Regions from separate parts of the Duganella sp. GW821-FHT07G03 genome, predicted to be linked through region 1. Evidence: riboswitches for the same ligand, from Rfam matches in the RefSeq annotation. Region 1 holds a riboswitch; each other region holds the start of a gene.
What was found. A riboswitch is a leader RNA that binds a small molecule or an ion and turns the genes downstream of it on or off. The one in region 1 is predicted to bind cobalamin.

Region 1 (10,362 bases):
GTCCATGTAATAGATCTGGTAGGCCAGCAGATACGGCGAGGCGGTCGCCATCGCGCTCGGCAGCCTTGCGCGTATGCGGGTGGCGTCGAACAGCGGCGAGCCTGGATCTTCGAAGGCCTGCGGATAACGCACGCCGCTGGGCTTGCGGGTGAAGTTCCAGTACGGTAGTGCGACGTCACGGGTGCTGGGGCCGCGTTGGCCGTCGGGGTCCGAGGCTTGCAGTGCCTGCTCGAAGTAGTACAGCTGGGCACGGTGCCATTGCAGGAAGGTGTTCTTCTGGTGCTCGCACTCGCCTGGACGCTCGGGGTGAAAGTTGGTATCGATTCCTGGACCGAAGTCGAGGAAGCCTCTGACATCGCAGCTGTTGCGATTCGGGTTGGCCAGCACTTGCTGCAGATCTTGCGGGGACAGCGGCGCTGCACGCGTCTGGTTGACTTGCACCGCCGGACAGTCATGCACCCAGGATTGCCACAGGTAGCCGCTGCGGTCGTAAACATTGAGCTGGCTTTTGCTCTTCAGCTCGGCCACGGCATGCTTGAAGGCTTCCAGCTCGGCAGGCGTCAGGTCGTCGATGTTCTTCCGGTAGTGCACCGGGCGCACGTCGTCCTGCGCCCCCGCGGAGAACGGACCGGCCAACAGCAGGCCGGCCAGCACAGTCAGGAGGATAGGGTTCATGCGTAGCGCTCCGGCAAGGGGGAGGGGAGATTAGTGGTGCTGGTGGGCGTCGCCCGCAGCTCCGCCCCTTCCGTCCGGCAGCACGACTTTGACGTTCTGCATCATGCCCTGGTCTTCGTGCTCCAGGATATGGCAGTGAAGTACGTACTCGCCAATGTAGCGCTCGTAGCGGGTGGCGATTTCAATCTTGTGCTTCGGCAGTACCAGCAGGGTGTCCTTCCAGGTGCCGACCATGTTCTGATAGTGGGGAGCGACCGGTTCGCCCGCCGTATTGGTAATGCTGATGATCTGGAATGGATTGACGTGAATGTGGAACGGATGTCCGCCCCGCTTGGACTGCAGCACCCACATCTGATCGGTGCCCAGCACCACTTTGTGGTCTATGCGGCCGGGATGGTAGACGTCTTCCAGCGAAGGTTGCGGCCGGTCTGCCGGCTCGACCAGGAAGCGGGTGATGTCTTTGCCACTGGCCTCGTCCTTGATGCCTGCGATGTTGAAGGTCACATATTCCTTGGGCGCGCTGCGCAAGCGGGCCACGTCCTCCGCGGTGAAGTCCGGATGCGGTGCAAACCTGCTGAGTTTGAATTGCTTCAGATCCGCCGCTATTTCATGCCTGAGATTGGCCGGCCGTATTGCTGGAGCAATGGCGTTGAACGCGCCCTGTAATTGCGATAGCAGGAATTCCTCAGGCGACTGCTCAGCCGGCGTTGGCGCCGCCGCTGGCGAAGGAGGGGTTGCGCGGATCACACCGATCAAGCGGGTGTTGGGAACGGCTCCCTTGTCCGCATTCTCGGGACTGGCAGGATTGAGGTTGGTCTCGCCATCGAACACGCAGTATGCACCGGTTGCCGGCAGTGAAAACAAGATATCGCTGCGATAGCCGGGCATGAGGAAATTGACTTGCTTGCGGATGATTTTTTCATGCGTCAGCCCGTCGGCGGCGACTTCGAACTGGGTGACGTCTTCACCGTCGCACAATGCCATCACCTTTTCATCCTGGTTGGGCTTGCTGATCGCCTCCAGCAGTTTGGCCGGGTCCTTGGCGCGGCGGATGTGGAAGGCGATCGACGCCTGGAAGCCGGTGTCGACCACGCGCCAGCGGTGCAGCTGGCGGGCAGCCAGCTCCAGAATGGGCTGGACCTTGCCGTTGACGGAGGTGTAGCGTCCCGATGTGCTCCAGGCGTCGGGCGGTTCGACCTGTCCGAACCCCTCCATCCCGGCGGTTTCGCCGCTGGCGCAAGGCCTGGTTGCGTCGCCATTGTCGTTGACGCAGCCGTAGGGGATCTGCTGCAGCAGAAGCACTTCCGCAGCGCTGCCCCGACGCGGCTGAAATTTTTTCAGCAGGATGTCGAGGTCGCCGTTCGCCTTGGCGGTGGGATAGCGCGCGCCTTCCACCACCAACGCCCCGGCCATGCCGCTGGCGACCTGCATTGCGGTCGAGCCGTGCGTGTGCGGGTGATACCAGAAGGTGCCGGCAGGATGATCGGAAGGGATGTTGTACTCGTACTCGAAGTTGACGTTGGGATGGATGGCGAGCAGGACGTTATCGCTGTTGCCGGACGGCGAAACCCACAAGCCATGGGAATGCAGATTGGTGACGTTGAAGCAGCCCTTGTGGCTGGGCAAATTGATATCCGTGCTGGCGCATTTTTTTGGATCCTGCTCCGGCAATTGGTTGTACAGCCGAAAGCGGACGGTTTGCCCTGGCCGCATCACCACCGTGGGGGCGAGGAAGGAGGAGGACGTCGGATCTTCGGCGTTCCATCCCTTGTCGGTGCGTTGCTGGTAGGCGCGCAGGCTGACCTTGTCGTAGTCGCCGGTGGTCGGATTGTAAATCGTGCCGTCGGCGTAGCGAATGAAAAGATCGTAGGCTTTTTCCAGGCCTCCCGGCTTGGCGGACGCGCGGGTGGGCGCGCGCAGGCTTTCCAGCAGCTGGGCCGGCGGATTCACCAGGCGTAGCTTGGTGGCCGCAGTGAGGACGGGGGCGGCGTGGTCGGTCTGCGCGGCCTGCGTGGTTGTGGCAAGGACAGCGAGGCATAACAGCGCCGGCTTGGAAAAAATGCGAGATTTCATGGAGGTTCCTAGCGGTTGAACTAAGGATTATTTTTGTATTTACATTTTTTTAATATCAAAAATTATCCATTGAGCAAGCCCCTCCAAATCTCTCCCTTTCTCACCTGTTGTTTTTTGTGGACTTTATGGCATCGCGCGGGCCCACAACCAGCCCTTCCTTGTGTGGCCCGACTGGCTTTGGTCCCGTTCAACCCTCGAAAATCGGATCGACTCAGTAGGTGTAGAACATGCGCTGGATTTCCTTGCTGTCGCTGGTCTTGGTCAGGGCCAGCATCAGCAGGATGCGCGCCTTTTGCGGGTTCAGCGTGTCGGACACGACGAAGTCCAGCGCGTCGTCGTTGGCCTCGCCGTTGCGCGCCACGATGCCCTGGCCGACGCGGGCCGAGCGCACGATCAGCACGCCTTGCTTGCGGGCTGCGGTCAGCGCAGGGGCGACCTTGGTGGCCAGGCTGCCATCGCCGACGCCGGCGTGGATGATGCCCTTGGCGCCGGCGGCCACCAGTGCGTTCAGCGCGACCGGGCCGACGTTGGCGTAGCCGTAGACGATGTCGACCTGCGGCAGCGCGTCGAGCTTGCTGATGTCAAACTCGGTGTCGGCCGTGTGCTGACGCGTGCTGGTGTGGTAGAAGTAAGGCTTGTTGCCCTGGATGTAGCCCAGCATGCCCAGTTCCGGCGTCTTGAAGCTGTCCAGGGTCGAGGTGTTGGTCTTGGTGACGTCGCGCGCGCCCTGGATCTGGTCGTTCAAGGACACCAGCACGCCCTTGCCGATGGCTTCCTTGCTGGCCGCCAGCAGTACCGCGTTGTACAGGTTGATCGGGCCGTCGGCCGACAGCGCGGTGCCCGGACGCATGGCGCCGACCAGCACCACCGGCTTCTTGCTCTTGACGACCAGATCCAGGAAGTAGGCGGTCTCTTCCAGAGTATCGGTGCCGTGGGTGATGACGATGCCGTCGACGTCCGGCTGCGCCAGCAGCGTGTTGACGCGCTTGGCCAGCACCAGCCAGTGTTCGTTGCTCATGTTTTCGCTGGCGATCTGGAACACTTGCTCACCCTTGACTTGCGCCACCTTGGCCAGTTCCGGCACGGCCTGGATCAGGCGGTCGACCCCGACCGTGGCGGCGGTGTAGCCGACCGTGGTGGTGCTGGTGGCGCCGCTGCCGGCGATGGTGCCGCCGGTGGCCAGGATGGTCACATGGGCCGATGGCGCGGCGTCAGCGGCGCGGACCGCTGGAGCGGCCCCGGCCAGCAGCGCCAGGGCGCACAGCGCGGACAGCAGACGGGAGGAAATAGTAACGTACATAGAGTCTCCAAGAAAGATCAGGGGTGGGATAGGGGCTGATCCCGAAAGGGGGCCAACCCCGGTGGTGCTTTGTGGGTTTGATTCGCCGAGATGTCAGAACTTATGCCGGATCCCGAGCGCCAGTGCTCGCGATCCATTTCCAGCTGCCGGCGCGCTGCCGCCGCTGGAGGCATCGCCGACCACATTGGTGGCGGCCAGCTCGTTGCGGAGGGTGCCGTATGAGCTGTAGAGGTTGGTGCGTTTGGAAAGAGCGTAGGTATAGCCCACCGCAAGCTGCCTTCCGCCGCGTTGGGTCGCGGAACGGTCCTGCTTTTTCACATACGAGGCCAGCAGCTTGCCCTGTCCGAGCGGCACCGAGGCACCCAGCAGGAAGTCGCGGAAATCGCCGCCGACGTCGTTCTTTTCGGTTTCAAACGCGGCGTGCACGGTGGCGGGGCCGAAGTTGTAGCTGGCGCCCAGCAGGACCTCTTTCATCGTATTGAAAGAAGTGACCTTCAGGCTGTCATATGCCAGGGTTCCCACCAACGGGCCCGCGGCATAGTCGATGGAAAAAGCGATGGTACGGCCCAAGGTGCTATCGCCGGCCTGTTCGCCAAAACCATACAGCGCGGTGGCCGACAGTCCATTCAGCTTGGGCGTCGCATAGCTGATGGTGTTATTGGTACGTGCCGTGCCGATGCTCATCAGATTGGTGGCGGCGCCGGTAAAGCCGGTTTCAAAGGGGTCGATGCCGTCCAGCGCGATGAAGATCGGGTTGCATTGACGGCCCAGGTTGACGGTACCGGCGCTGGTGGTCAGGCCGACATAGGCATGGCGGCCAAACAAGGCGCCGTTCTGGCGCGCCTTGCCGGTGTCGAGATCGAGCCCGTTCTCCAGCACGAAGTGGGCGTTCATGCCATTGCCCAGGTCCTCCTGCCCCTTGAAGCCCAGCCGACTGCCGGACTGCACGCCAGTGGCCAGCTTGTTGACCGCGCCATCGGCGCCCCCTGTTTCGCGGGCGATGCCCGCGTCCAGTATGCCGTAGACGGTGATGCCAGATTGCGCCGAGGCGGCGCCGGTTGCGGAGGCGAGCAAGAGACCAGCTACTAATGATGCTTTCATAAACGATCCAATTAAATTGTGCGGTAGGTACGATCACGCGACCGGGCGCATTGGAGCGCCGCATCCGGAAAATCGAGGGTGCAGCGATACCCGCCGGACCTGCGGGAGCAAGGTCCGGGCTCGGTCAGCCGTGAAATTAGCGATGGAGTGACGCGCAAGCGGCGCCGCCAGACGGGCGGTGCCGGCGCTTACGTCAAGAAGCTGGCTTGCGCGTTCGGGCGGGAATTACTTTGTTCATTTTTTGTCTCCGTTTTATTTGTAGTAAAAAGCGATCCGAAACGGATGACCGCCATCGAATATACTTTTCACAACAGAGATAGCACTATCCGTGCCATCGGAATGGCAAGCCGGACTATTGAACCAAGCCATTGATTACATGGGGTTCTTTTGAGATGGGTGGGGCCAGGCGTCGAGGCCCGAGTATGAACTTTCATACTCGGGCCTCGAGCCGATTTTCAATTTCGTTACCGCCGCCGCGATAGGCTTCCCGTCGCGGCGAGGTTATGGTCTTAGTCAGGCTGGTGCACACGCTGCTGCAGCGCTTCGCCGATCATCACCAGCACCGGGCCGTGCGCCGCTTCCAGGCCGTCGGCCAGGTCCGACAGCGTCAGCCGCGCAATCCGCTGGTCGGCGCGGCTGCAGTTTTCTATCACCACCACCGGCAGATCCGGCCGGCGGCCCTCGGCCAGCAGGCGGGTGGCGGTGGCGATGGCTTCGCGCCCGCCCATGTATTGCACCAGCGTGTCGGTGGCCGGCAGCGCCGGGTGCTGCGGTTCGTCGGGCGCGGTGCTGGAGGTGAAGAAGGCCACGCTGCGGGCCACGCCGCGCCGCGTCAGCGGCTGCTTGGTGGCCGCGGCCGCGGCCAGCGCGGTGGTGACGCCGGGCACGACTTCGACCTCGATGCCCTCGGCCTCCAGCGCGCGCAATTCCTCGTCGGCGCGGCCGAACAGCATCGGGTCGCCACCCTTGAGCCGCACCACCGTCCGGTGGCGCTGCGCCGATTCGACCAGCTGCTGGTTGATCAGCGTCTGCGCGGTCGAGCGCTGGCCGGAGCGCTTGCCGACCGAGATCAGCTGCGCCTGCGGACACAAGGCCAGCATCTCCGGCGTGACCAGCGCGTCGTACAGCACCACGTCGGCCTGCGCCAGCAAGCGCGCGCCGCGCACCGTGATCAGGTCGGCCGCGCCCGGCCCCGCGCCGATCAAATAAACTTTTCCCTGCACTGTCATGGCATTTCCTTGAAGACGTTCCAGCGCGCATGATACCGGTTGCGCGCGATTTGGTTTCGCTTGGCACGTGTCGGCGAGCTGGTGTAATATGCAACATTGGGTGCGCCAGATCCGTACGGAGATGGCGTTAAACGGGAAACCGGTGCAATTCCGGTGTAGCCCCCGCTGCTGTAAGCCAGACGAGTCCGTCAACACGTCACTGCCGTAACACGCGGGAAGACACGGACAAGGATGAAGGCGAGCCAGAATACCGGCCCAAAAAATCCAGCACCATTCCCCGGGGTAAAGGGAAGCCGCTGTCGACCGGCTCTCCGCTTGCCTGCTGTCGACCGTCTTTTCCTGCTCCCGCCTGGTGTCCATATAGTCCATTCGACGGGAGAATTCGAATGCATATCATGGAAGGCTTTTTGCCGCCGGCGCACGCGCTCGGCTGGGCAGCCGTTTCCTTACCTTTTCTGGCCTGGGGCTTGCGCGTCATCGGCCGCGACCTGCAGGCGCATCCCGAGCGGCGCATGCTGCTGGGCGTGGCCGCGGCGTTCGCATTCCTGCTGTCCGCGCTCAAGCTGCCGTCGGTGACCGGCAGCTGTTCGCATCCGACCGGCGTCGGGCTGGGCGCGGCGCTGTTCGGCCCGACCGCGATGGTGCCGGTGGGCTTTGTCGTGCTGCTGTTCCAGGCGCTGCTGATGGCGCATGGCGGCCTGACCACGCTGGGCGCCAATGTGTTCTCGATGGCGATCGTCGGACCGTTCGTGTCCTACGGCGTGCTGCGCGCCGTCGCGGCGCTGGGCCTGTCGCGTTCCGTGGCGGTGTTCCTGGCCGCCTCCGTGGGCGACCTGGCGACGTACATCACCACCTCGGCGCAGCTGGCGCTGGCGTTTCCGGCGGCGGTGGGCGGCTTCGGCGCGTCCTTCCTCAAATTTGCCGGCATCTTCGCGCTGACCCAGGTGCCGATCGCCATCAGCGAAGGCTTGCTGACGGTGCTGGTGGTGAACGCCATGGTGCGCTTCAATGCCCACGAGCTGCGTGCGCTGCCGGTGATGACGCTGGGCGCGCGCAAGGAACGCGCATGAAGGCGCGCACCTTTCTGTTGTGGCTGGCGCTGGTGCTGCTGACGGTGCTGCCGCTGTGGCTGGCGAGCGCGCCGCCGGCGGCGCCCGGCGCCGAGGCGCCCGCGATCTTTGCCGGCGCCGACGACCGCGCACAGCGGGCCATCGGCGACATCGCGCCCGGCTACAAGCCGTGGTTCGCACCGGTGTTGGCGCCGGCCAGCCCGGAAATCGCCTCGCTGCTGTTCGCGCTGCAAGCGGCCATCGGCGCCGGCGTGATCGGCTTCTGGCTCGGCACGTCCGTGGCCCGCGAACGCGCGCGCTCACCCCAGGACCGTCGTGCTGATTGAGGCGTCGGCGTACGCCAGCCGCTGGCGCGATGTGGCGCCGTCCGCCAAGGCGCTGTTTGCGCTGGCCGGCGTGCTCGCCGCCTGGCTGGCGCGCGGCCCGGCCGCGTTGGCGGCACTGGCGGCGCTGCTGATGCTGGCCGCGCTGCTCGGCGCGCGCGTGGACCCGCGCGCCTACCTGCGGGTCGCGCTGCCGCCGCTGGGCTTCCTGCTGCTGTCCTGCCTGACCATGCTGGCCGGGCAGGACGCCGACGGCCGCTGGCGCCTCACCACGGCCATGCTGCCGACCATCGAGCATACCGCGCTGCGCTCGCTGGCCATGCTGGCCGCGCTGCTCGGCCTGGTGCTGACGACGCCGCTGCCGGACCTGCTCAACCTGCTGCGGCGCCTGCGCACGCCCGAACTGCTGCTCGACCTGATGGTGCTGTGCTACCGCATGCTGTTCGTCATGCGCCAGGCCTGGGACGAAGGTATCACCGCGCAAAACGCCCGCCTTGGTTATCGCAACTGGCGCCAGGCGTGGCGCTCCACTGGCCTGCTGGCGGGGCAGATGGCTGTCCAGGTATGGCAACGCGCCGCCGCGCTGCAAATGGCCGCCGACGCCCGCGCCTGCCAGGGCACGCTGCGTTTCCTGCCCACCGTCTACCCGCACGCCCGGCGCCAACAGGCCCGGGCCGCGCTGGCCGGCGCGCTGATGCTGGCGATCGCGCTGGGAGACCGCCTGTGAGCGCGCCGCAACTTGAACTGCAGGCGGTCGATCACGTCTACCCGGATGGCAGCGCCGGCCTGCGCGACTGCACGCTGGCGCTGCAACGCGGCCGCCGCTATGCGCTGCTGGGCGCCAACGGCGCCGGCAAGACCACGGTGCTGCAGCACCTGAACGGCTTGCTGCGTCCCACGGCGGGCGTGCTGCGTCACGACGGCCAGCCCTACGACTACAGCCGCAGCGGATTGACCGCGCTGCGCAGCCGCGTCGGCCTGGTGTTCCAGAACCCGGACCGCCAGCTGTTCTCCGCGCTGGTCGAAGAAGACGTCTCCTTCGGCCCCCTGAACCTCGGCCTGCCGCCGGACCAGGTGCGCGCCCGCGTCGCCGCGGCGCTCGACGCCGTCGGCCTGCGCGGCCATGCGCGCCGCGCCGTGCACCAACTGAGCTTCGGCCAGAAAAAGCGCGTCTGCATCGCCGGCGTGCTGGCGATGGAGCCGCAGGTGCTGCTGCTGGACGAACCCATGGCCGGCCTCGACGCCCCCATGCAAACCGAATTGACCGCACTGCTGGACCGCCTCGCCGCGCGCGGCGTGACCGTGCTGCTGTCGACCCACGACATCGACTTCGCGCTGCGCTGGGCCGACGACATCCATGTGATGGCGGCCGGCCGCTGCATCGCCTCCGGCCCCGCGCCGCAACTGGCCGCGCGGACCGACGTGCTGCACGCCGCCGGCCAGCGTCCGCCGGCCGCACTGGCGCTGCACGCGGAACTGGTGGCCCTCGGCGTGCTGCCGGACGGCCCCGCCCCGCGCAGCGTCGACGCGCTGCTCGACACGCTGCGCGCGTTACAACCCTCAGGAGCAAGCATCGCATGACATCCCTCGGAAAAATCTGGTTCGTGGGCGCCGGCCCCGGCGACCCGGAACTCATCACCATCAAAGGCCAGAAGCTGCTGGCGCAGGCCGGCGCCGTGCTGTTCGCCGGTTCGCTGGTCGACCGCGCCGTGACGCTGTACGCACCGCCCGGCTGCGCCATCCGCGACTCCAAGGACATGACGCTGGAAGAGATGACCGCATGGCTGATCGAGCAGGCGCGCAGCCACGCGACGGTGGTGCGCCTGCAGACCGGCGATCCGGCGCTGTACGGCGCACTGATCGAACTGGCACGCCCTTTGAGCGACGCCGGCATCGAATGGTCGGTGGTGCCTGGCGTCTCCTCGGCCATGGCCTCGATGGCGGCGGCCGGCGAATCCATGACGCTGCCGGAGGTGACGCAAACCGTGATCCTCACCCGCGTCGAGGGCCGTACGCCGATGCCCGACGGCGAGGATCTGGCCAGCCTGGCCGCGCACCGCAGCACGATCTGCATCTTCCTGTCGATCACCTTGATGCACAAGGTGGAAACCGCGTTGCGCGCCGCCGGCTGGGCCGAGGACTCGCCGATGCTGGTGGTGCACAAGGCCAGCTGGCCGGGCGAGGAAAAAATCGTCCGTGGCACGCTGGCCGACATCAAGCAGCGATGCCGGCAGGCCGGCATCGCCAGCCAGGCGATGATCGTCGCCAGCCCCACGCTGGGCGCGCTGCACTGGGAAACCCTGGCGCGCTCCAAGTTGTATGACCCAACCTTTACCCATCGTTTCAGAAAGGCGAGCGCATGAACCCAGTACCCCACGAGACGATTCTGATTGTCGGCCACGGTTCCCGCGAGGACTCCGGGAACCAGGAGATTCGTGACTTCACGGAGCAGTGGCGCGCGCGCCGGCCGGACTGGCGCATCGAGTTGTGCTTCATCGAATTCGCGCCGCCCGAGATGAACGCCGCCTTGCTGAGCGCCGCGCGCAGTTCGCGCCGGGTGCTGGTGGTGCCGCTGATCCTGAACGCGGCCG
Region 2 (10,362 bases), on a different contig from region 1:
CCCCCTACACCGCACTCGCCACCACCGTGATCCTGGCCCTGCCCAGCAGCGGCATGGTGCTGGAAAAGGCTTTCTACCGTTTTCTCGGCACGCTGGTCGGCTGCTCGGCCTCGCTGCTGCTGGTGGCGCTGTTCCCGCAATCGCCGCCGCTGCTGTTGCTCGGCGTGGCGGTCTGGATCGCCCTGTGCACCGGCGGCGCCGCCATGCACCGCAACCAGCAATCGTACAGCTTCGTCCTGGCCGGCTACACCGCCTGCATGATCGCCGTCCCCGCCATCGACGCGCCGGACCGCGTGTTCACGCTGGCCGTCACGCGCGTGACCGAGGTCGGACTGGGCATCATCTGCGCCGCCGTGGTGCACGACGTGGTCTTCCCGCGCCGCCATTCGCGCGCCGTGATGCGCACCGTGCAGGCGCGCTACGCCAGCTTCATCACCTTCTGCACCCAGGTGCTGGAGCAGCGGTTGACGCCGGCCGAGACGGAACTCAACCACCTGAAGTTCGCCGCCGACATCGCAGCGCTGGAATCAGGTCGCGCCGCCGCCTTCTTCGAGGCCGACCATCCGCGCTCGCACACGCGCCAGCTGCATGCCTTCAATGCCGCCTTCATGACGGTGCTGACCACCTTCTACACGCTGCATCGCCTGATCCACCGCCTGCGCGGCGCGGCGCCGGCGCATGCGCGGCCGGTGCTGGAACTGGTGGAGCCGATGCACGCGCACCTGGCGCAAGCCATGGGCGACGAGCTGACGCCGCAGCGCATGGCGCGGATGCGCGCCGGCCTGGCCAGCGACATCGCCGCCGCCCGCGCCCAGCTGGCGGCGGCGGTCGAACGCGCGCAACAGATCGACTTCGACACGGCGGTGGAACTGCTGGAACGCTATGTGCGCGACATGGAAGGCTTCGCCGGCTTGTATCTCGGCCTGGCGCAGGAGAAGCGGCAACAGGTCAGCGATCCCGGCGCCTACACGCCGAAGACGCCGCCGGCCATCATCGTCGCCAGCGGCTTCCGCGCCGGCGTCACGCTGCTGCTGACGGCCGGCGTGTGGTACTGGCTGGCGTGGCCCTTTCTCGGCAACGCCATTTTGATGGCGACCATCTTCTGCGCGCTGGCCTCGTCGTCGCCGCGGCCGACGGCCATGGTGCGGCAGGTGCTGATCGGCTTCCTGCTCGCCACGCCGCTGGCCTTCGCCACCGAATTCTTCCTGGTCGCCCGCGCCAACGACTTCCCGACGCTGATCATCGCCGCGCTGCCCATCTTCGTGCTGGGCAGTTATCTGATGACCAGCCCGCGCTGGGCCGGCGTGGGCATCGGCATCTGCATGTTCTGCGCCACGCTGGTGGTGCCGACCAACTTGATGCACTACGACGTCGAGAGCTTCATCAGCAGCGAACTGTCGCTGACGATGGGCGTGGCGGTGGCTTACCTGATGTTCAAGGTGGTGCTGCCGGAGCACACCATGGGCCAGAAGGACCACGTGGCCGCCGCGCTGTGGCGCGAGGCGCAAGGCGCTTGCACTGCGTCGATATACCGGCTGAAGCGGCGCTTCGACAATCGCGTGCGCGACCTGCTCAGCCAACTGAACGCCGCCTCCGGCCCGGCGCCCAACGACGCCGCGCGCGCCGTGGTGCGCCAGGGCCTGACCTTGCTGGAACTGGGCCACGCCGTGATCGAGCTGCGCCAGCTGATCGCCAGCTCGCAGCCAGGCCCGGTGCCGGTGGCGCTGAAGCTGGTGGTGCGCCAGCTGGCCGCCTACCTGCGGGCGCCGGCGCGCGCCAGCGGCGAGACGGCGCTGCAATCGATACTCGATGCCGGCGCCAGCGTGCGCGCCGCCCTGCCCTCCGCCACGCCGGAACGCCAGCTGCGCCTGCACACCGCGCTGACCGACCTGCATTCCATTTACACGTCCCTGCTGGACCAGATCACTACAGGAGAAGCCGGCCATGCCGCGTGAGATCGATTTTTTCGGCGTACTGCTGCCCGGCGTGCTGCCGCTGTTCCTCGTCAGCCTGGTGCTGCAAGTGGCGCTCGACAGCGCCCTGAGCCACCTCGGCGCCTACCGCCGCAGCTGGCATCCGGCGCTGGTCCGACTGTGCCTGTTCGTCTGCATCTTCAGCGCCCTGCTGGTCACGCTGTACAAATAAACTCAATTCAATCAGAAAGCCCGCCGTGAGTGCCTCCAAAATCTTCCGCTTTTTCCTGACCATGCTGTTGCTGGCGGCCGCCCTGTGGATGGGACGTTCGGCCTGGGACCACTACATGGAGTCCGCCTGGACCCGCGACGGCCGCATCAAGGCCGACGTGGTCACCATCAGCGCCGACGTCGCCGGCACCGTCACCGAGGTGATGGTGCGCGATAACCAGCTGGTCAAGCAGGGCGAGGTGCTGTTCGTGGTCGACAAGGCGCGCTATCAGAGCGCGCTGGTGCAGGCCAACGCCGTGCTGGCGTCGCAGCAGGTGGAGAAGGGCCGGCGCGGCAAGGAGGCCAATCGCCGCGCGGGGCTGGACAATTCCATCATCTCGGCCGAGAGCAAGGAGACGGCGGAATTCGCGGTCGGCACGGCGGCGGCGCAGTACCAGGCCGCGCTGGCGGCGCGCAACCTGGCGGCGCTGAACCTGGAACGCACGGTGGTGCGCGCGCCCGTCACCGGCTACGTCACCAACCTGAACGTGCACGCGGGCGATTTCGCCGCCGTCGGCGCGGCCAAGCTGGCGATGATCAACAGCGCCTCGTTCTACGTGGTCGGCTATTTCGAGGAGACCAAGCTGCCGCTGCTGAAGGTGAACGACGCCGTCGAAGTCCATCTGATGAGCGGCGCGGCCCAGCTGCAAGGACATATCGAGAGCATCGCCCACGGCATCACCGACCGCGACGCCAACACCGGCCGCGAATTACTGGCCGACGTCAACCCGACTTTCAATTGGGTGCGGCTGGCGCAGCGGGTGCCGGTGCGCATCCACATCGACCAGCAGCCGAAAGGGTTGGAGCTGGTGGCCGGCACCACCTGCACGGTGGTGATCCGCGGCTAAGGATTACTAGCGCGCGCCGGCGGCATCGATGATGGCGCCGCTGACGTAGGACGATTGTGGGCTGAGCAGCCACAAGATCGTCTCGGCGATTTCCTCCGGCTGGCCGCCGCGCAGCATCGGCACGTTGGCCTCCAGCCGCGCCACGCGGCCAGGGTCGCCGCCGCTGGCGTGGATGTCGGTATAAATCATGCCCGGGCGGACGCAGTTCACGCGGATGCCCTCGGCCGCCACTTCCTTCGACAGGCCGAGCGTCATCACGTCGATCGCGCCTTTGGACGAGGCGTAGTCGATGTAGACGTTCGGCGCGCCATGCCGGGCCGCGCCGGACGACAGGTTGACGATGGCGCCACCCTGCCCGCCGTCGGCGGTCGACATGCGCTTGACCGCCTCTTTGCAGCACAGGAAGTAGCTGATCACATTGGTGCTGAACACGCGCTGCAGGCGCTCCACCGACATCTCGGTCAGGCGGCACTGCTGCTCCAGTATGCCGACGTTGTTGACCAGCGCCGTCAGCGGACCCAGTTCCTCGTCGATGGTCTCGAACAGGCGCTGCACGTCGGCCTCCACGCTGACGTCGGCCTGCACGGCGATCGCCTCGCCGCCCTCGGCGACGATCTGCGCGCGCAACTGCGCGGCCGCCTGCGCGTCGCGCAGGTAGTTGATGCACACCGCATAACCACGGCGGCTCGCCATCAGCGCCGTCGCCGCGCCTATGCCCCGGCTGCTGCCGGTGACCAGTATCACTTGTTTCATCGGATGCCTTATCACAGAAAAAAGCCCGCTGCTGCGGGCTGGGGTCATGCTTATTTTTTCATGCTTATTTTTCCGGGCTGACGTGGGTCAGCGCGTAACCTACGTGCTCCCACCAATGCTCGCGCGAATGCACGGTGCGCAGGCACTTCTTGTCGAGCTCCCCCTTGAAGACGGGATCGGCGCACTGCTTGGTCATCAGCGCGTTGCGCTGGTTCTCGGCATTGCTCAAGGCGATCAGCAGCCAGACGATGAAGCCCAGCGCCAGCATCGCCAGGGTCCATGCCACGTGGTTGATGTAGGCCCATTCGAACAGGGTTTCGATGACCGGCGAGGACTCCTTGTAGATCTTCATGACCTCACCTTCGGCCGCCTTGCGTTCATCGCTGATTTCTTTCATAGCTTTCCTTACTTCTTAGTGGCGCGTTCCTGTGCCGACTTGGCAACCAGGTTGTCCATCACCGCAAACATGGCGGCGTGCGCCTCGGGAACCGTCGCCAGGCCGTGGCCGGCGATGGCTGGCGAGGTCGTATAGTGGCCATTGATCACCAGGGCCGGTGCGCTGTCGAGTTTATACTGGTTTGCCAGTTGCACGCCACGTTTCATCTTCGTTTGGACCGCGAACGAGTTGAAAAATTCCTGGTATTTGGCCTTGTCGACGCCATTCTTGACGACGAAGTCCAGGATGGACTGGTCGGTGTTGAGGCGGTTGTGCTCGACGTGCACGGCGTGGAAGAACTTCTCGTGCAAGCCGTTGCCCAGCGCGTTCATCGCTTCCAGCGTGAAGAAGGCCTTGGCTTGCGCGTCCTCGCCCAGGTGCATGCGGCGGAACACGATCTTGTCGCCCTGTTTCTTGACCCAGTCCGCCAGTGGCGCCTCGAGCGCGTTGCAATGTGGGCAGTGGTACATGAACACTTCCAGCACTTCGACCTTCTTGCCGGTCTCCGGACGGGTGGTCGCGTCGAGCGTGGTGAAATCGACGCCGTTCTTGAATTCGGCGGCGTGGGCGCCGGCAGCGAAGGCCATGAAGGCAGCGGTGGCAATCAGGGGGCGCAGCAAGTTCAGGAAACGCATAACTGTCCTTCAACAAGGTAAATGGCAAACGCCGCGAGATTACCACCTTTTCCGCGATGTGCAAATGACGGCGGCGTTAAGCTTCAGGGCCGGCGCCGGCGCGCCGTCTCCAGCCGTTCGCACAGCGCGGCGACGCCGTCGGCGATGCGCGGCGTGGCGCGCACCAGCTGTTCGCCGTCCAGCGTGAACAGGTTGCCCCGCTGGACCGCCAGCATGCCCTTGTACTGTTTCCAGATGTTGATGCCGGATTCGGCGTCGTGCTGGTCGCCGCCGAAGATCGCTTCCGGGTTCTCCTGCAACACCGCCTCGGTGCTGACGGTGGGCGCCGGCAGCTTGAGCGCGGCGAACACGTTCTGGCCGCCGCAGACGCGGATCGCATCGCTGACGATGTGCTCACCGCTGAGCGTGAAGATGGGTTTTTCCCATATCTGGTAGAACACCCGCACCGTCGGCCGTTGCGCGTAGCTGGCCGTCAGTTTGGCGATCCGCTGCCGATAGTCCTGCGCCGCCTTGTGGGCGGCGGCCTCGGTGCCCATCAGCTGGCCCAGGCGGGTCAGGCTGGTGGCCACTTCGTCCAGCTTTTGCGGATCGCTGTAGAAGATCGGGATGCCCAGGCTTTTCAGCTGCTCCAGCTGGCGCGCGGTGTTCCCGCTCTTCCAGACCACCAGCAGGTCCGGACGCAGCGCCAGCACGTGCTCCATGTCGATGGTGGCGTTGCTGCCGACCTGCGGGATGCGCTTGGCCGCTTCGGGGTAGTCGCTGTAGTTCATCACGCCGACCACGCGCTCGCCGCCGCCGGCCGCGAACAGCAGCTCGGTGATGTGCGGCGCCATCGAGATGATGCGCTGCGCCGGCTTGGCGACGGCGACGCTGTTGCCGGCGTCGTCCTGCACGGTGATGGCGGCCTGCGCGCACAGCGGCGCGCAAGCCAGCGCCAGCACCAGCACCAGCACGGTGCAGCGGATGGACGTGGTCACCGCGCGCATCAGAACTCGTAGCGGGCCGAGAGTTTCAGCTGGCGGCCGTCGGCGGTGTAGATGCCGTACTTGCAGCCGTAGGCTTCCGAGAAGTAGCGCTTGTCGGCCAGGTTCTGGCCCGATACGGCGAACTCCCAGCGGCCCAGCTTGCGGGCGTAGCGCGCGTCGAGCGTGGTGTAGGACGGGATCTGGGCCGAGCAGTCGTTGCTGAAGTCCCCGCCGTAACGCTGGCTGTCCACCCACTGCGCGCCGACATCGGCGGTGTGGCCGTTGGCCGGGGTCCAGCTCAGGCGCGCGGTCAGCGTGTTCTTCGGCACCAGCACCATCTGCTTGCCGTTGTTGGCGCCTTCGGTGAACTTGGCGTCCACGTGCTGGTAGTGGGCGGTGAGGTTCCAGTCGGCGTTGATGCGCTGCTGGGCGTCGACTTCGAAGCCTTCGCGGCGGGTCGGCGCCAGGTTGGTGTTGGCGCCATAGCCGAGGTTAAGGGTCGGATCGAAGAAGATCTCGTTGGTCAGGTTGTGGCGGAATACGCGGCCGGTGATTTTCTGCGCGGCGGTGCCGTAGCTGACGCCCAGCTCCAGGTCATGCGACTGCTGCGGCACCAGCAGCACCTTGTTGGTGTCGACGGTGTAGCCGTTTTCATCGGCGTTGGCGACGCGGTAGCTTTGGCCCGTCTTGCTGTAGACGGTCAGGTGCGCGACCGGCATGTAGCTCGCCTGCAGTTCCCAGGCGTTCAGGCCTTGCGCCAATTTGTAGGCGTTGGGGCCATAGGTGTTGAGCCGATCGTTGAAATCCTTGTTGAAGATTTCGCGGCGCACGCCGGCCGATACGCGGCCTTCATGGGCGGCGTCGAAACGCAGCTCGTCGCGGACGTACAGCGCCTTCGAGTGCTGGGTGGCGTCGGCCGCCGAGGACAGCTTGGTGTCGCTGGCGGCGCGGTTCCATACGGTCCAGTCGAAGCCTGCCACCATCTCGTTCAGCAGGCCGCCGATCTCGCCCAGGCGGCGCACGCGCGGCGAGAACTGGGTCTGCTTGCTGTCGAGGGTGTAGGTCGACGGACCTTTGACGCTGACGTAAGTCGCGTCGGCCGTCTTCTTGCGGAACGACAGGTCTGCGGCCAGCTCGTAAGCGCCGATGCGGCGCTGGCCGAAGGCGGTGAAGCGGTCGCTATCGAGTTTGCCGCTGTCGTTCGGCGTGGTGGACTGGCGCGGATTGGCCTTGTATTGATCCTCCGCCAGCGCGCCGGCGAAGTGCATGTCCTGACGCGCGCCTTCGTAACGGAAGCCCACGCGGCCGGCGTTGTCGAACCATTGCGCGCCGCCGCTGAAGTGGGTCTGTTTGAATTCGTTGTTGTCGCGGTAGTTGTCGGTGCGCTGGGTGTCGAGCGTGGCGTCGGCGGCGAAGCCGTCCCAGGCCTGGAAACCGGAGACGCGCGCTTCGCCGGCGCGGAACTGGCCGCCCTCGACGAACACGCTGCCGCGACGGGTATTCTTGACCGGGCGCTTGGTGACGATGTTGATCACGCCGCCGGTGGCGCCGTCGCCGTACAAGACGCTGGCGCCGCCGCGCGTGATTTCGATGTGGTCCACGGTGTCGATCGGGATGGTCGACAGGATGGCGTTGCTCAGTTCATTTTCCGACAGGCGCACGCCATCGAGCACGATCACCATGTTCTGGGCGCTGTTGGTGCCGAAGCCGCGCAGGTCCAGGCTGAAGTCCGGGCTGCCGTCCAGGCTTTGGCGGCCGTACACGCCACCAACCTTGCGGATCGCCGTGTTGACGTCGTTGGCGCCGGCGCGCTGGATCTCTTCCGCCGTGATGACGACGGCGCCGATCGGCGTCAGCGCGGCATTGGCGTCGAAGCGCGAGCCGGTGATGACGACCGGTGCGAGCACCTCGGATATCTGGGCGGCGGCGGGAACGGCGGCGGCGAAGCACAGGGAGACGGCGGCGGCCAGCAGGCGCGGTTGGAAGGCGGAGGATTGCATGTCAGGTCATTTTCAAAAGAGACATCCGCCCGCGTCCCCGCAGGCTGGAAGTGTACGGAAGCCGCGCGGACGTAGTCACTGCGCGCTCCCCCCAGTCTGGCCGATATCCGGGCTGGCAAGGCTGAACGACGCCTCGCGTTACCGTTGCGGGGGCAGCACACCTTGGCCGTCGCGCCGTGGGCGCGGGCGGCCTTGTGTTTCCCGTTTAACTGCGCATGTGAGCACATGGGCAAGCACCAGAACCCCGGCATTATACGCGGGCGCCCCGGATCATTAACATTTTAGATAGGACCTATCTATATTTCGTGCATTGATCGCAACGGCGACGGTGCTTATAGTGAGGTCATACTCAAACCGGAGCTTTTCATGCATGCATTGCCCAGCTATTTCCTCTCCCACGGCGGCGGTCCGTGGCCGTTCATGATGGACCAGGTGGGCCATCTGTACGGCCAACTGGACGCCGCGCTGCGCGACATCCCGCGCCAGCTCGGCGTGACGCCGAAGGCGGTGCTGGTGATTACGGCGCATTGGGAGGAGCGCGATTTCACGTTGTCGTCGTCGGCCAAACCGCCGATGATCTACGACTACGGCGGCTTCCCGCCGCATACCTACGAGGTGCAATACAGCGCACCGGGTTCGCCGGAGCTGGCGGAGCAGGTCCGGCAGCTGCTCGAAGCGGGCGGCCATCCGGCGCGGCTGGACGCGCAGCGGGGCTACGACCACGGCACCTTCAGCGCCATGTATCCGATCTATCCGGATGCGCAGGTGCCGATCGTGCAGCTGTCGCTCAAGCGCGGCCTCGATCCGTTGACGCATCTGGAAGTGGGCCGTTTGCTGGCGCCCTTGCGCGAGCAGGGGGTGCTGATCGTCGGCAGCGGGCTCAGTTACCACAACCTGCGCGCCTTCAACGCGCAGGGCGCGGCGGCCTCGCACGCGTTCGACGGCTGGCTGCGCGCGACCATGGCGCTGCCGCCGCAGGAGCGCACGGCGCGCTTATTGGAATGGGAACAGGCGCCGGCCGCGCGCATGGCGCATCCGCGCGAGGAGCATCTGCTGCCGCTGATGGTGGCGCTGGGCGCGGCGGAGAACGACCAGGCGGCCGTGCCCTACCACGAGGAGGCGTTCATGGGAGCGCTGGCAGTCTCCAGCTTCCGTTTCGGCTAATCCGGGTTCAAGTACCGCGCTTGCCGTTGGCGTAGGCTGCGGCCTTGGCGGCGGCGATGGCGGCCTTCTCGGCGTTCTTGACGGCCATCTCGGCGTCGTGCACTTCCAGCCGGCCCTTGCGGCTGGCCGGGGTCTCCAGCGAGATGCGGCCCAGGATGCCGCTGCGGTAGTCGCCCAGGAAGGTGTGCGAGGCCTTCTCGAAATCGAGGTCGCCGCCCTTCTGGCGGAAGCCGCGCTTGGCCGCCACGCCCTCCACCACCGCGATGCCGTCGAAGCTCTCGATATCCTTGAAGCCGTAGCGCGCCACCAGCAGCTGCGGGTAGTACTTCAACATCTCGTCGGCCAGGAACACCGCCACTTCCTCTTCGATCAGCGCGTTCGAGCCGATCGCGTGGCTGGCGGCCAGCATCAGGCCGTCGCTCGGCAGCGCGATCTTCGGCCACAACATGCCCGGCGTGTCGACCAGGATGGTGTTCTTGTCCAGGTAGAGCTTCTGCTGCTGCTTGGTCACCGCCGGCTCGTCGCCGACCTTGGCCACTTTGCGCTTGAGCAGCGCGTTCATCAGGGTCGACTTGCCGACGTTGGGTATCCCCATGATCATGATGCGCAGCGGCTTGGTCGGCACGCCGCGGTGCGGCGCCAGCTGCTTGGCCAGTTCCGGCACGCGGGTGACGTCGGCCGGCTTCTTGGTGGTCATCGCGAACGCGGTCACGCCTTCCTGCGCGTTGTAATAGGCCACCCAGGCCGCCGTGGCGGCCGGATCGGCCAGGTCGATCTTGTTGAGGATCTTCAGGCACGGACGCTGGCGGAACTTGCGCAGCTCCTCCACCATCGGATTGGTGCTGGCCTCGGGCAGGCGCGCGTCGACCACCTCGATCACCAGATCGGTGTTCTCCATCTGCTCGGCCGCCTTTTTCTTGGCGGCGTTCATATGCCCTGGGTACCATTGTATCGACATGCTGTGACCTTCAAAATCGTTCTGACAATCCGCTATTTTACCTGCTGGCCCGACTGGACTTCGGATATCATGAGGCGCTTTTCCCTTTTTCTGATTATATAAACAATATTATTCTCCACCGGAGTGCTGAAGATGAGCATAGCTGCACCGTCCAACCCCAAGGAAATCACCGTTCGCGGCATCATCCTGGGCATCCTGATCACGCTGGTCTTCACGGCGGCTCAGGTCTACCTGGGGCTGAAAGTGGGTCTGACCTTCGCCACCTCGATCCCGGCCGCCGTCATCTCGATGGCGCTGCTGAGCGCCTTCAAGGACGCCACCATCCAGGAAAACAACATCGTCCAGACCATCGCCTCGGCCGCCGGCACGCTGGCGTCGGTGATCTTCGTGCTGCCTGGCCTGTTGATGATAGGCTGGTGG
Region 3 (10,362 bases), on a different contig from region 1:
TGGGATTGCAGACGACCATGACGTCGCTGTGGGCCACGGCCGCGTCCAACGCTTCATATGGCGTTTGCGTCAGCGTGTGTCCGTGGTCATTCCAGTGGTGCGCATGCTCCGCATACGACGGTGCGGCGACGGTCACGCGCGATGGCTTGCGCAGCCGGGGCAGCGCCTGGATGGCGGCCTGCGTGCCGGCGACCGGCAGCATCAACGGCGCGCCATAGTAGGCGGCTGCGGCCAGCGCCAGATCGGGATCGGCTTCCGGCAGGCGGTGCCACGCATTGCCCGGCAGCGCAGGCGCGGGATACCAGTGCGGGTTGATGCCGGTGGAGAGGTCGAGCCAGTCGTCGCGGCCGAAGCGCAGCGCGGCGTCGCGCAGGTTGCCACCGTGTTCAAGCATGTGAAAACTCCATCCCTGCGGCGACGGCGCAGGCGACGGCCAGCCACAGCGCCGTGGTGCGCGCGACCAGGCGCCATGCCCGGCTGATGTCGGCACCGGTGGCGGGTTGTCCCTCGCCCAGCGGCGGACGTTGTTCGACTTCGCCGTCGTAGATGGCGGCGCCGCCCAGCTGCACGCCGAGCGCGCCGGCGCCGCTGGACATGACCGGTCCGGCGTTCGGGCTGCTCCAGGCCGGGGCTTGTGTACGCCAGCACTGCCAGGCGCGCAGTTTTCCTTGAAGGCCGGGAGCCAGCAGCACGTAGGAGAGTGCGGTCAGGCGCGCCGGGATGTAGTTCAATGCATCGTCGATGCGGGCGGCGGTACAGCCGAATTGCAGCAGCCGCGCGGTGCGGTAGCCCCACATTGCGTCGAGGGTGTTCGCCATGCGGAACAGCACAGCGCCGGGACCGCCGGCGACGATGAACCAGAACAGCGTGCCGAAGACGGCGTCGTTGCCGTTTTCAAGCAGGGATTCGGCGCTGGCCTTGGTCAGTTCGATCTCGCTGGCGCTGGTGGTGTCGCGGCTGACGATGCGGGCGGTCAGCAGGCGGGCATAGGGTAGATCGCTCTGCGCCAGCGCGTCGGCGATGGGCAGGTTGTGGTCGCGCAGGCTGCGCAGACCGAGGCAAAAATAAAGCATGATGGCGTGCGCAATCCACGGCAGCGCGCCATTGGCGCCCAGCAGCCGGACCAGCAACGCGGCAAGTGCGGTCAACGGCAGAACCGCCAGCACCCATGCCAGCGCGCCGCGCCAGAAGCGCAGGCCGCCGCGGTTGAGGCGGCGCTCCAGCGCCATCGCCAGGTTGCCGAAGCCGACCAGCGGATGCCAGTGGCGCGCTTCGCCCAGCATCAGGTCGAGCAGCACGCCCGCCACCATCAGCAGGGCGATGACGCCGAAGCTCAAGCCTGTCAGCACGGCGTCCCTTTTAACACCAGCGGCAGGCCGGCGGCGACGAACACCGCGCGGTCGCATATGGCGGCCATGGCCTGGTTCAGCCGTCCCTGCTCGTCCACGAAACAGCGCGAGATCGCGCCGAACGGCATGATGCCCATGCCGACTTCGTTCGATACCAGCACCACGTCGCTGGTGCACTTGGTCAGCGCGCTGACCAGCATGTCCTGCTGCTCGTGGAATAGCGCGGGCAGCGTGATTTCGCCGACTTCCGGGTAGGTCTCGCCGCTGCTGAACAGCAGGTTACTGAGCCATAGCGTCAGGCAGTCGACCAGGATCAGGCGGTCCGGCGAAGACCAGCGCAGCAGCTGGTTGCCAAGTGCAAGCGGCTCTTCGACGGTGATCCATTCGCTGGGCCGGCCGGCGCGATGATGTGCGATGCGCGCCGTCATTTCGACATCGCTGGCGGTAGCCGTTGCGATATAGACGACTTCCTTGCCCGATTCAATGGCCAGGCGATCGGCATAACCGCTCTTACCTGAGCGTGCGCCTCCCAGAACCAGTGTACGTGTCATGCCGCGCTCCTAGAAAACAGGGCGGCAACCGCCGCCGGATTGGATGGAAAATATGCGTGAAAATAGGACGCCGTCAGCGAGCCGACGCGATACCAGGCTTCACCCCGGACGGCCGACGGATGCTTGATAGTGTACGCCGCTGGCGCCACGGCTGTCTCCAGTTTTGAATAATGGAAGGTATGGCCGCGCAGGACGCCTTGTTCCGTCGGCAGGCCCTGCGATCCGAGGCCCGCCAGGCGCGCCTGCATCGCCACCGCGCCCGGCAGCAAGCCGGCCATTGCCCACACCGCGCCGGCTTGGTCGGCAAGGGTATCGGCCAACGCCATCATGCCGCCGCATTCGGCGACGATGGGCGTGCCGGCGGCATGGGCCGCGCGGATCGACGCCTGCCACACGCTGGCCTGCGAAAGTGCCTCAGCGTGCAGTTCTGGATAGCCGCCTGGCAGATATACGGCGTCCGCTTCAGCCGGTATGGCTTGGTCGGCCAGCGGCGAGAAGAATTTCAGCGTTGCACCCAGCTGGCGCAACGTATCCAGGTTGGCCGGATAGATAAACATGAAAGCCGGATCGCGGGCGATGGCGATGGTGCGGCCGGCCAGCAACGACGCCTGCGGCTCGGTCGCCGGCGGAATCTCGATGCGCACCGGGCGCAGGCGCTCCCAGGCCGCTTCGTCGAACACCAGCTGGTCCGCCAGGTTGTCGAGCAGCTGGTCGATATCGAGCACTTCGCCCGGCAGCACCAGGCCGAGGTGGCGTTCGGGCAGCGACTTGACCTGGCGCGGCAAGGTCGAAAACAGGGGAATATCGCGCAACGACGCAGCCACCATCTTGGCGTGGCCTTCGCTGGCGACGCGGTTGGCGATCACTCCCGCCATCTCCACCGGGCCATAGTCGCGCAGGCCGTGGACCAGTGCGCCGGCGGTTTGCGCCATGGCACCGGCGTCGATCACCGCCATTACTGGCACCCCGAATTCGCGCGACAGGTCGGCCGACGACGGCGTGCCGTCATACAGGCCCATGACGCCTTCGATCAGGATCACATCCGCTTCGGCGGCGGCTTGCGCCAGCTGGTCGCGGCACAGTTCATGGCCCACCATCCACAGGTCCAGCGAGCGCACCGGCGCGCCGCTGGCGCGTTCCAGCAGCATTGGATCGATGAAATCCGGGCCGCATTTGAATACGCGCACACGCTTGCCCTGGCGCGTCAGTTTGCGTGCCAGCGCGGCGGTCACCGTGGTCTTGCCCTGGCCGGAGGCGACGGCCGCCACCAGCAGGGCCTTCACGTCGACGTGCGTCGTCATTACCACTCGGTTCCGAGTTGGGCGCCGATGCCGGCCTTGAAGGCGTGCTTGACGACTTCCATTTCGGTGACGGTATCGGCGATGGCGATCAGCTCCGGCGGCGCGCCGCGACCGGTGATGACCACATGTTGCATCGCCGGGCGCGCCAGCAAATCGTTGATGACGGTTTCCACGTCCAGATAGCGGTATTTCAGGGCGATATTCAGTTCGTCGAAGACCACCAGGCCGATATCGGGATCGGCCAGGAAGCGCTTCGCCTGTTCCCAGGCCCGCTGCGCTTTTTCGATATCGCGTTCGCGGTTCTGGGTTTCCCAGGTATAGCCTTCGCCCATCGAGTGGAAGCTGACTTCCTCCGGGAAGCGGCGCAGGAACAGCTCTTCGCCGGTTTGCATCGCGCCCTTGATGAACTGCACCACGCCGACCTTCATGCCGTGGCCCATGGCGCGGATCACCATGCCGAAGCCGCTGGAGCTCTTGCCCTTGCCGTTGCCGGTATTGACGATGATGATGCCGATTTGCTTGTCGGCGGCGGCGATCTTGGCGTCGATGACGGCCTTCTTGCGCTCCATGCGCACGCGGTGGCGTTCGTTCAATGCCGCGGTTTGTTCGTCGATGTCGCCGGTATTCTGTTGGGTCATGCAAGGTCCTCTTTGGGAATGAAGATGCTGCGTTTTCCGTGCTGGATGATGTCGATCGGGTGGCCCAGGTAATCGCCCAGGATCTCGGCTCGCATCACCTCCTCCGTGGTGCCGGCCAGCCAGCGGCCATCGCCCATCAGCAGCAGCGCGTGAGTGGAGACGCTGTGCGCCAGCGTCAGGTCGTGTCCTATCATGACGGCGGTCTTGCCTTGTTCGCGGCACAGGCGTGCCAGCAGGCCCATGACGCTGACCTGGTGTGCCAGGTCCAGCGCATTGGCCGGCTCGTCGAGCAGCAGCAGTGGCGTATCCTGCGCCAGCATGGCGGAGATGGCAACGCGCTGGCGTTCGCCGCCGGACAAGGTGCGCACGTCGCGCTCGGCCAGGTCGGCCACTTCCATCGCTTCCAGCGATTTCAGCGCGATGGCGTGGTCGTCGCTGCTTTCCCAATAGCGGTTGCCATGATAGGGGTGGCGCGCCGACAGGACGGTTTCGATCACGCTGTAGGCGAAGGCATCGCTGCGGCTCTGTGCCAGGAAGGCGCGCTGGCGCGCCAATTCGGCCAGTGGCCAATCGGGCAGTTCGCGCTGCTGGATGGCGACGTAGCCGTCGTCCGGGTTGCGCAGGCCGGCCAGGGTTTTCAGCAGGGTGCTTTTGCCGGCGCCGTTGCGGCCGATGACGCTCCAGCATTCGCCTTCACGTACCTGCCAGTTCAGATCCGTAATCAGCTGGCGCTGGCCGATTTTCAGGGAGAGGTTGTGGGTGCTGATCATCATTTGCGCAAGCGGTGCAGTTGGTACAGGAAGACCGGCGCGCCGATCAGCGCCGTCAGCACGCCCACCGGCAGCTGTTGCGGCGCGATGATGGTGCGGGCCAACGTGTCTGCCAGCAGCAGGAAGGTGCCGCCGGCCAGCGCCGCTGCCGGGATCAGTACGCGGTGATCCGCGCCGACGGCGAAGCGGCAGGCGTGCGGCACGATCAGGCCGACGAAGCCGACGCTGCCCGCGCTGGTGACGGCGCTGGCGGTCAGCAGGCCGGATGCAAAGAACAGACCTTTGCGCAAGGCGCCGACGCGGATGCCTAGCGTGGCGGCGGCTTCGGCGTGCAGCGCCATCACGTTCATGGAGCGGGCGCTGCGCAAGGCGAATACCAGGCCGCCGACCAGCACGATCCAGGGCAGCGCGCGCATCGGTGCGCCGGCCAGGTCGCCGATCATCCAGAACACCATGCTGCGCAAACGGCTTTCAGGCGCGATGGAGAGCATCAACGTCACCATCGCCATGCAGGCGGAGGACAGGATCACGCCGGTCAGCAGCAGCAAGGCGGTGCCGCCTTCGGCCGCCGCACCGCCGCGCAGGTCGCGCCGGGCCAGCAGGTACAGCATCATCGAGACGGCGACCGCGCCGCCGAAGGCCGACGCGTCGACCATCCAGATGGCGCAGCCGAACAGCAGTGCGGCCAGGGCGCCGACGGACGCGCCGGCGGAAATGCCGAGTACATAGGGGTCGGCCAGCGGGTTGCGCAACAGCGCCTGCATCATCACGCCCGCCAGCGACAGGGCCGCGCCGGTGACGAAGGCGGTTAGCGCGCGGCTTAGGCGCAGATCGAGCAGTGTGGAGGCCAGTGTTTGGCTTTGGCCATGCAGCAGTTCGTTGACTGCCGCGGGAATGTCGGAGAGGGGAATCGAGACCGAACCGGTCATGCCCGAGAAAACCAGGCTGGCAAACGCGAACAGCACCAAGCCTGTCAAGGTGACGGCGGCGCGCTGTCGCAGATTGCGGGAGAAAGAATGCATGCACTGCTTTCAAAAAAAAGTGAGACTGCCGGGCGCGCGGCGGATGCGCCCCACGCCCGGCAGGTTACACCATTACAGCTTACTTGTAGCCGTAGCGGATACCGGCAAACAGCTTGGACATCGGCGTGGCGTAATTGCGCGCCAGATCGTACTGCTTGTCGCCGATATTATTCCAGCGGACCAGCGCGGACCAGTCGCGGTTGAAGTGGTAGGTCGCGTACAGGTTGACCAGGCCATAGCCGCCCAGGCGGTTGCTGTTGGCGGCGTCTTCGTAGCGGTCGCCGGACAATTCCAGTTCCACGCCGGCCTTCAATGCGCCGGCGCTGTAGTCGGCCATCAGGTTGCCGTGCTTTTTGGCGCGGCGCTGCAAGCGTCTATTACTGGTTTCGTCCTTTGGATCTTGCAGGTCGACGGTAGCGGCCAGGTTGAAGCGGCCCAACTGCTGGCTTGCGCCCATGGTCAGGCCTTCAAGCAGCGCGTGGTTGACGTTGTAGGCGCAGCCACTCTTCGCACCAGAGAACGGGCATGGCGTGGTGTTCACCAGCAGGTCGGTCAAGCGGTTGCGGTAATAGCTGGCGTTCAGCGCGGTGGCGCCGCTGTCGTAGCGCAGACCAATTTCGGCGTTCTTGCCCAGTTCCGGTTTGTTGGCTGGATTGCCGTAGGACGGGTAGTACAGTTCATTGTAGGTCGGTGCGCGGAAGCTGGTGCCGTAGCTGGCGGTAGCGCGCAGCGCCTGCGTGAAGTTGTAGCCATAGCCCAGCGAGCCGGTGTTCTTCGAGCCGTAGAGCGATTTGTCGCGGCGTACGCTGGCGTTGAACAGGTTGTCGCCGCGACGGGCGTTGTACGAAGCCGCGAGAGAGTTGGTGGTGCGCTGCGGGTTGTCCAACTTGAAGCCGTTGGTCTCGACTTCTTCCTTGCGGTGGTCGTACAGCAGTTGCAGCATGTCGGCGCCGATCTGCACATCATTCTGCCAGGTGAAGGTGGTCTGCCTGGTGTTGATCTGCGAATAGCCCGATGCCAGGGCGCTGGTGTAGTTGGCGCCTTCGTCCTTGGTCCGCGAATACTGGACCAGGCTTTGCCAGATCGGCAGGATCTGGTTTTTGCTGTAGATGGCGGCGTTTTCCAGCTTTGCCTTCGAGCGCACGTCGTAGGACGAGGAACCGCTGTCATACTGGGATTTGAGTTTGCTCTGCAGGAGCAGCGTGCCGATTTCGTGGCCTTCCGCCAGGCGCAGGCTGAACTGACCTGCTGCGTTTTCGCGGTCGTAGCCGTCTTTGTCGGCGTTATAGGAGCTGCTGCCAGGACGGGTGGACGAGAAGCCATCCGATTTTTCCTTGCCGGCGCTGATCGCATAGCTGATGCTGTGTTCACCGCCAGTGGAGCCGGAGGCCGATACATCGCCTTCGCGGGTGTTGTCGGTGCCGTAGCCGGCGAAGGCGGTGAACGCCGGCGCGCCCGTGCCCTTCTTGGTGAAGATCTGGATCACGCCGCCGATGGCGTCCGCGCCATACAGGGAGCTCAGTGGGCCGTAGACAATCTCGATATGATCGATCGCGGTCAGCGGAATGGCGCTCCAGTTGGCGGCGCCGGTGGTCGACGAGCCGATGCGCACGCCGTCGACCAGCACGAGATTCTGGTTGCTGTTGGCGCCGCGGATAAACACGGTGGCGTTGGTGCCGGAGCCGCCGTTGCGGGCGATCTCGATGCCGCGCTGGCGCTGCAGCAGGTCGACGATGGAGCCGGCGCCGGATTCGGCGATCTGTTCGGCGCTGATGGTGATGCTGTCGCTGATCACGTCGGCCAGGGCTTGCGGGCTGCGGGTGGCGGTGACCAGTACGGTGCCGGTGGTTGGTTCCGCGTGTGCGTAGGAGGCGGCCATTGCCAGCGCCAGCGACGTCAAGGCCGCAGGACGGGAGATACGAAGGGTCATGATGTAATTTTTCTGTAATAGCAACCGGCCGACGTCCCCGTGGGCCAGATTGAACAGAAGCGGAGAATTGAGAGATGCATGCAGCGCAGCCGTTGTTGTCGGCTCCATCCGTTCGCGCACATCCCGTTCGCTCGCTTCCACCTGATTTGGCCGGTATCCGGGCTGGCAAGTTAGACCACCTCACCTTCCCATGCAGAGCACAGTGGTTTGTCAGAGGAGGTTTGTCGCGCATCAGCTGCGACACTTGCTTACCGTTGCGGGGGCAGCACACGTGCACTCTTACAGAGCTTCATGTTTCCCGTTTAACTGCGCATCTGGACAGACGCGCGGGCACCAAAACCCGGTCATTATACGGGTTTGTGCGGCGGCGGTCATGGGGCGGCGGTTTAGTTTTGCAGCACCAGCGTGGCGCCGTAGGCGATTTGATGCGGATGGCTAGCGGCTTGCAGCGCCATTTCGGCCGGGGGCAGGCCGGCATGGCAGGCTGACATCAGGCGCATTGCGCCGGCGTGGCAGATCACGATGGCGTCGCGCTGCTGGCGCTGGAGGTCGGCGTAAAAGGCGGCGATACGGCCGGCCATTTGCAGCACGCTTTCGCCACCGCCCGGTTGGTAATTGACCAGGTCCGCGGCCCAGGCGTCGATGTCGGCGCGCGCGATATCGTCCCAGGGACGCAGTTCCCAGTCGCCGAAATCGATCTCTGCGATGCGGGCGTCCAGCAGCGGCGCGGGAGTTTGCAGTGGCGCCGCCAGTTGCGCCGCCAATGTGGCGCAGCGTCGTAGTGGGCTGCTATATAAAGGCCGGCCTTGGGGCAGTGTGGTCGACAAGGCGGCCAGCGTATGCGCCAGCTGCTCGGGCGCCACGGCGAGATCGCTGCGGCCATAGCAGATGCCGGGTGCGATCAGCGGTTGCGGATGGCGGACCAGTATCAGCTGCATAGTGTTACCAGGGCAGGGCGCCGTGGCGCATGCTGGCCAGTACGCACAGGTAGAACGTCACCTCGCTGAGCTGCTGCACGGCGCCGAGGCAGTCGCCGGTATAGCCGGCAATGCGACGGACGAATTTGTGGGCCAGCCAGGCGGTGGCGATGGCGGCGACGAGGACGCCCGCAGCCAGCGCGGTCCACTTCAGCCATCCGCAGGCGATCATCGCCAGCGCTGGAATGGCGGCAGTGGCGACGGCCAGCGCGAATTCGGCTGTGCTCATCTTTTGCGCCAGCGGCTTGGCTTTGCCTTCGGCGCGCGCGTAGTCGAGACGCCAGATCAGCGAGGTGGCCATTAATCTCGACAGTGGATGGGCGACGAAGAGCGCGGCAATCGCTTCCAGCGGCGGCAGCATGGACAGCGCCGCGCATTTGGTGGCGAGCAGGCAGATGATGCCAATGGCGCCGTAAGCGCCGATGCGCGAGTCCTTCATGATTTCCAGTACGCGTTCGGGCGTCATGCCGCCGCCGAAGCCGTCGCACATGTCGGCAAAGCCGTCTTCATGGAAGGCGCCGGTGGCATAGATACCGGCGGCAGTCGACAGCAGGGCGGCGACCGGAGCGGGGAGGAACCAAGCGGTCAATGCATAGACTCCGGCCGTGATGGCCGCAACCACCACGCCGACCAGCGGGAAGTAGCGCGACGCCTGGTTCAGCCACGCAGGATCAAAACCCACCCAGGCTGGAATTGGCAGGCGGGTGAAGAACTGTAGCGCGGTGAAGAACAAGCGTAGTTGGTGCACGGCGTCTACTCGGACTTTTCGCTGACATGGGCCGATTCGAACGTGGCCATCTGGTTCAGGAAATTGACCGAAGCGTGTAGTAGCGGTAGCGCCAGCGCGCAGCCGGTGCCTTCGCCCAGGCGTAGGCCCAGATTCAGCAGCGGCTCCGCCCCCAGTGCGGCCAGCATTTGCTGGTGGCCGTTTTCGTCGGAGCAGTGAGCGAACACGCAGTAGTCCAGGATGGCCGGTTGCAACCGGGCGGCGACCAGCAGCGCACTGGTGACGATGAAGCCGTCGATCAGCAGCACTTTGCGCAATTCGGCTGCCTTCAATATGGCGCCGGTCATCATGGCGATTTCCAGGCCGCCGAAGGTGGCCAGCACGTCCAGCGGTTCGACTGCGGCGGCATGTTTGGCTGCTGCCGCTTCAATCACGTGCTGCTTGCGCAGGATGCCTTCCGCCGAGAGGCCGGTGCCGGCGCCCACGCATTGCGCGACCGGGATGCCGGTCAGCTTGTGCATTAGCGCGGCGGCGGCGGTAGTGTTGCCGATGCCCATCTCGCCGAAGCCGACCACGTTGCCATCGAGTTCTGCGATCAAGTTCATGCCTGCTGCCAGCGCGGCCTCGCAAGTGGCGCTGCTCATCGCCGGTTCCTGCGCGAAGTTGCGGGTGCCGGGCGCCAGCTTGCGGTCGATCAGGCCGACGCGCGGCCCGAAGTGGTGATTGACGCCGGCATCGATGACGCGCAGTTCGCAGTTGTTCTGCGTCGCGAAGATGTTGATGGCCGCGCCGCGCGCGAGGAAGTTCTCGACCATCTGCCAGGTCACGTCCTGCGGGTAGGCAGAGATGCCTTCCGCGACCACGCCGTGATCGGCCGCAAACACTAGGATGGTTGGTTGCGTGACCGCGGGTACACGGGTGTTCTGTATCAGGCCGATTTGTTTGGCCAGCGATTCCAGTACGCCCAGGCTACCCAGCGGCTTGGTCTTATTGTTGATGGCATTGTCCAGCAGAGCAGCCAGCGTCTCGTTCTTAGTAGTAGGGATAGTTGGAATGAACATGTGGGCGGCTTATAAATCGGTGAAGTCGGTATTTTA

Region 2: another riboswitch for cobalamin. It lies ahead of AC07OK_RS26590 (TonB-dependent receptor); the one in region 1 lies ahead of AC07OK_RS10105 (energy-coupling factor ABC transporter permease).
Region 3: another riboswitch for cobalamin. It lies ahead of AC07OK_RS29960 (TonB-dependent receptor domain-containing protein); the one in region 1 lies ahead of AC07OK_RS10105 (energy-coupling factor ABC transporter permease).

The regions. Positions count from the first base shown of each region.
Region 1 covers NZ_JBWKQE010000006.1:24,185-34,546, forward strand. Annotated here, with positions in the region: gene AC07OK_RS10075 (tyrosinase family protein) at 1-675, opposite strand, end outside; gene AC07OK_RS10080 (multicopper oxidase family protein) at 706-2,748, opposite strand; gene AC07OK_RS10085 (type II asparaginase) at 2,960-4,048, opposite strand; gene AC07OK_RS10090 (porin) at 4,142-5,149, opposite strand; gene AC07OK_RS10095 (hypothetical protein) at 5,228-5,521, shown strand; gene cobA (uroporphyrinogen-III C-methyltransferase) at 5,659-6,378, opposite strand; cobalamin riboswitch at 6,460-6,651, shown strand; gene AC07OK_RS10105 (energy-coupling factor ABC transporter permease) at 6,765-7,448, shown strand; gene AC07OK_RS10110 (energy-coupling factor ABC transporter substrate-binding protein) at 7,445-7,774, shown strand; gene cbiQ (cobalt ECF transporter T component CbiQ) at 7,764-8,498, shown strand; gene AC07OK_RS10120 (energy-coupling factor ABC transporter ATP-binding protein) at 8,495-9,352, shown strand; gene cobM (precorrin-4 C(11)-methyltransferase) at 9,349-10,134, shown strand; gene AC07OK_RS10130 (sirohydrochlorin chelatase) at 10,131-10,362, shown strand, end outside.
Region 2 covers NZ_JBWKQE010000028.1:3,084-13,445, reverse strand. Annotated here, with positions in the region: gene AC07OK_RS26625 (FUSC family protein) at 1-1,955, shown strand, start outside; gene AC07OK_RS26620 (DUF1656 domain-containing protein) at 1,945-2,145, shown strand; gene AC07OK_RS26615 (efflux RND transporter periplasmic adaptor subunit) at 2,171-3,031, shown strand; gene AC07OK_RS26610 (SDR family oxidoreductase) at 3,038-3,784, opposite strand; gene AC07OK_RS26605 (hypothetical protein) at 3,849-4,181, opposite strand; gene AC07OK_RS26600 (thiol:disulfide interchange protein DsbA/DsbL) at 4,190-4,855, opposite strand; gene AC07OK_RS26595 (cobalamin-binding protein) at 4,939-5,841, opposite strand; gene AC07OK_RS26590 (TonB-dependent receptor) at 5,841-7,820, opposite strand; cobalamin riboswitch at 7,902-8,076, opposite strand; gene AC07OK_RS26585 (DODA-type extradiol aromatic ring-opening family dioxygenase) at 8,187-8,984, shown strand; gene ylqF (ribosome biogenesis GTPase YlqF) at 8,992-9,942, opposite strand; gene AC07OK_RS26575 (OPT family oligopeptide transporter) at 10,075-10,362, shown strand, end outside.
Region 3 covers NZ_JBWKQE010000040.1:11,423-21,784, forward strand. Annotated here, with positions in the region: gene cobD (threonine-phosphate decarboxylase CobD) at 1-394, opposite strand, end outside; gene cbiB (adenosylcobinamide-phosphate synthase CbiB) at 387-1,349, opposite strand; gene cobU (bifunctional adenosylcobinamide kinase/adenosylcobinamide-phosphate guanylyltransferase) at 1,343-1,900, opposite strand; gene AC07OK_RS29940 (cobyrinic acid a,c-diamide synthase CobB) at 1,897-3,201, opposite strand; gene cobO (cob(I)yrinic acid a,c-diamide adenosyltransferase) at 3,201-3,839, opposite strand; gene AC07OK_RS29950 (ABC transporter ATP-binding protein) at 3,836-4,609, opposite strand; gene AC07OK_RS29955 (FecCD family ABC transporter permease) at 4,609-5,631, opposite strand; gene AC07OK_RS29960 (TonB-dependent receptor domain-containing protein) at 5,711-7,561, opposite strand; cobalamin riboswitch at 7,693-7,914, opposite strand; gene AC07OK_RS29965 (histidine phosphatase family protein) at 7,948-8,499, opposite strand; gene AC07OK_RS29970 (adenosylcobinamide-GDP ribazoletransferase) at 8,504-9,286, opposite strand; gene cobT (nicotinate-nucleotide--dimethylbenzimidazole phosphoribosyltransferase) at 9,292-10,326, opposite strand.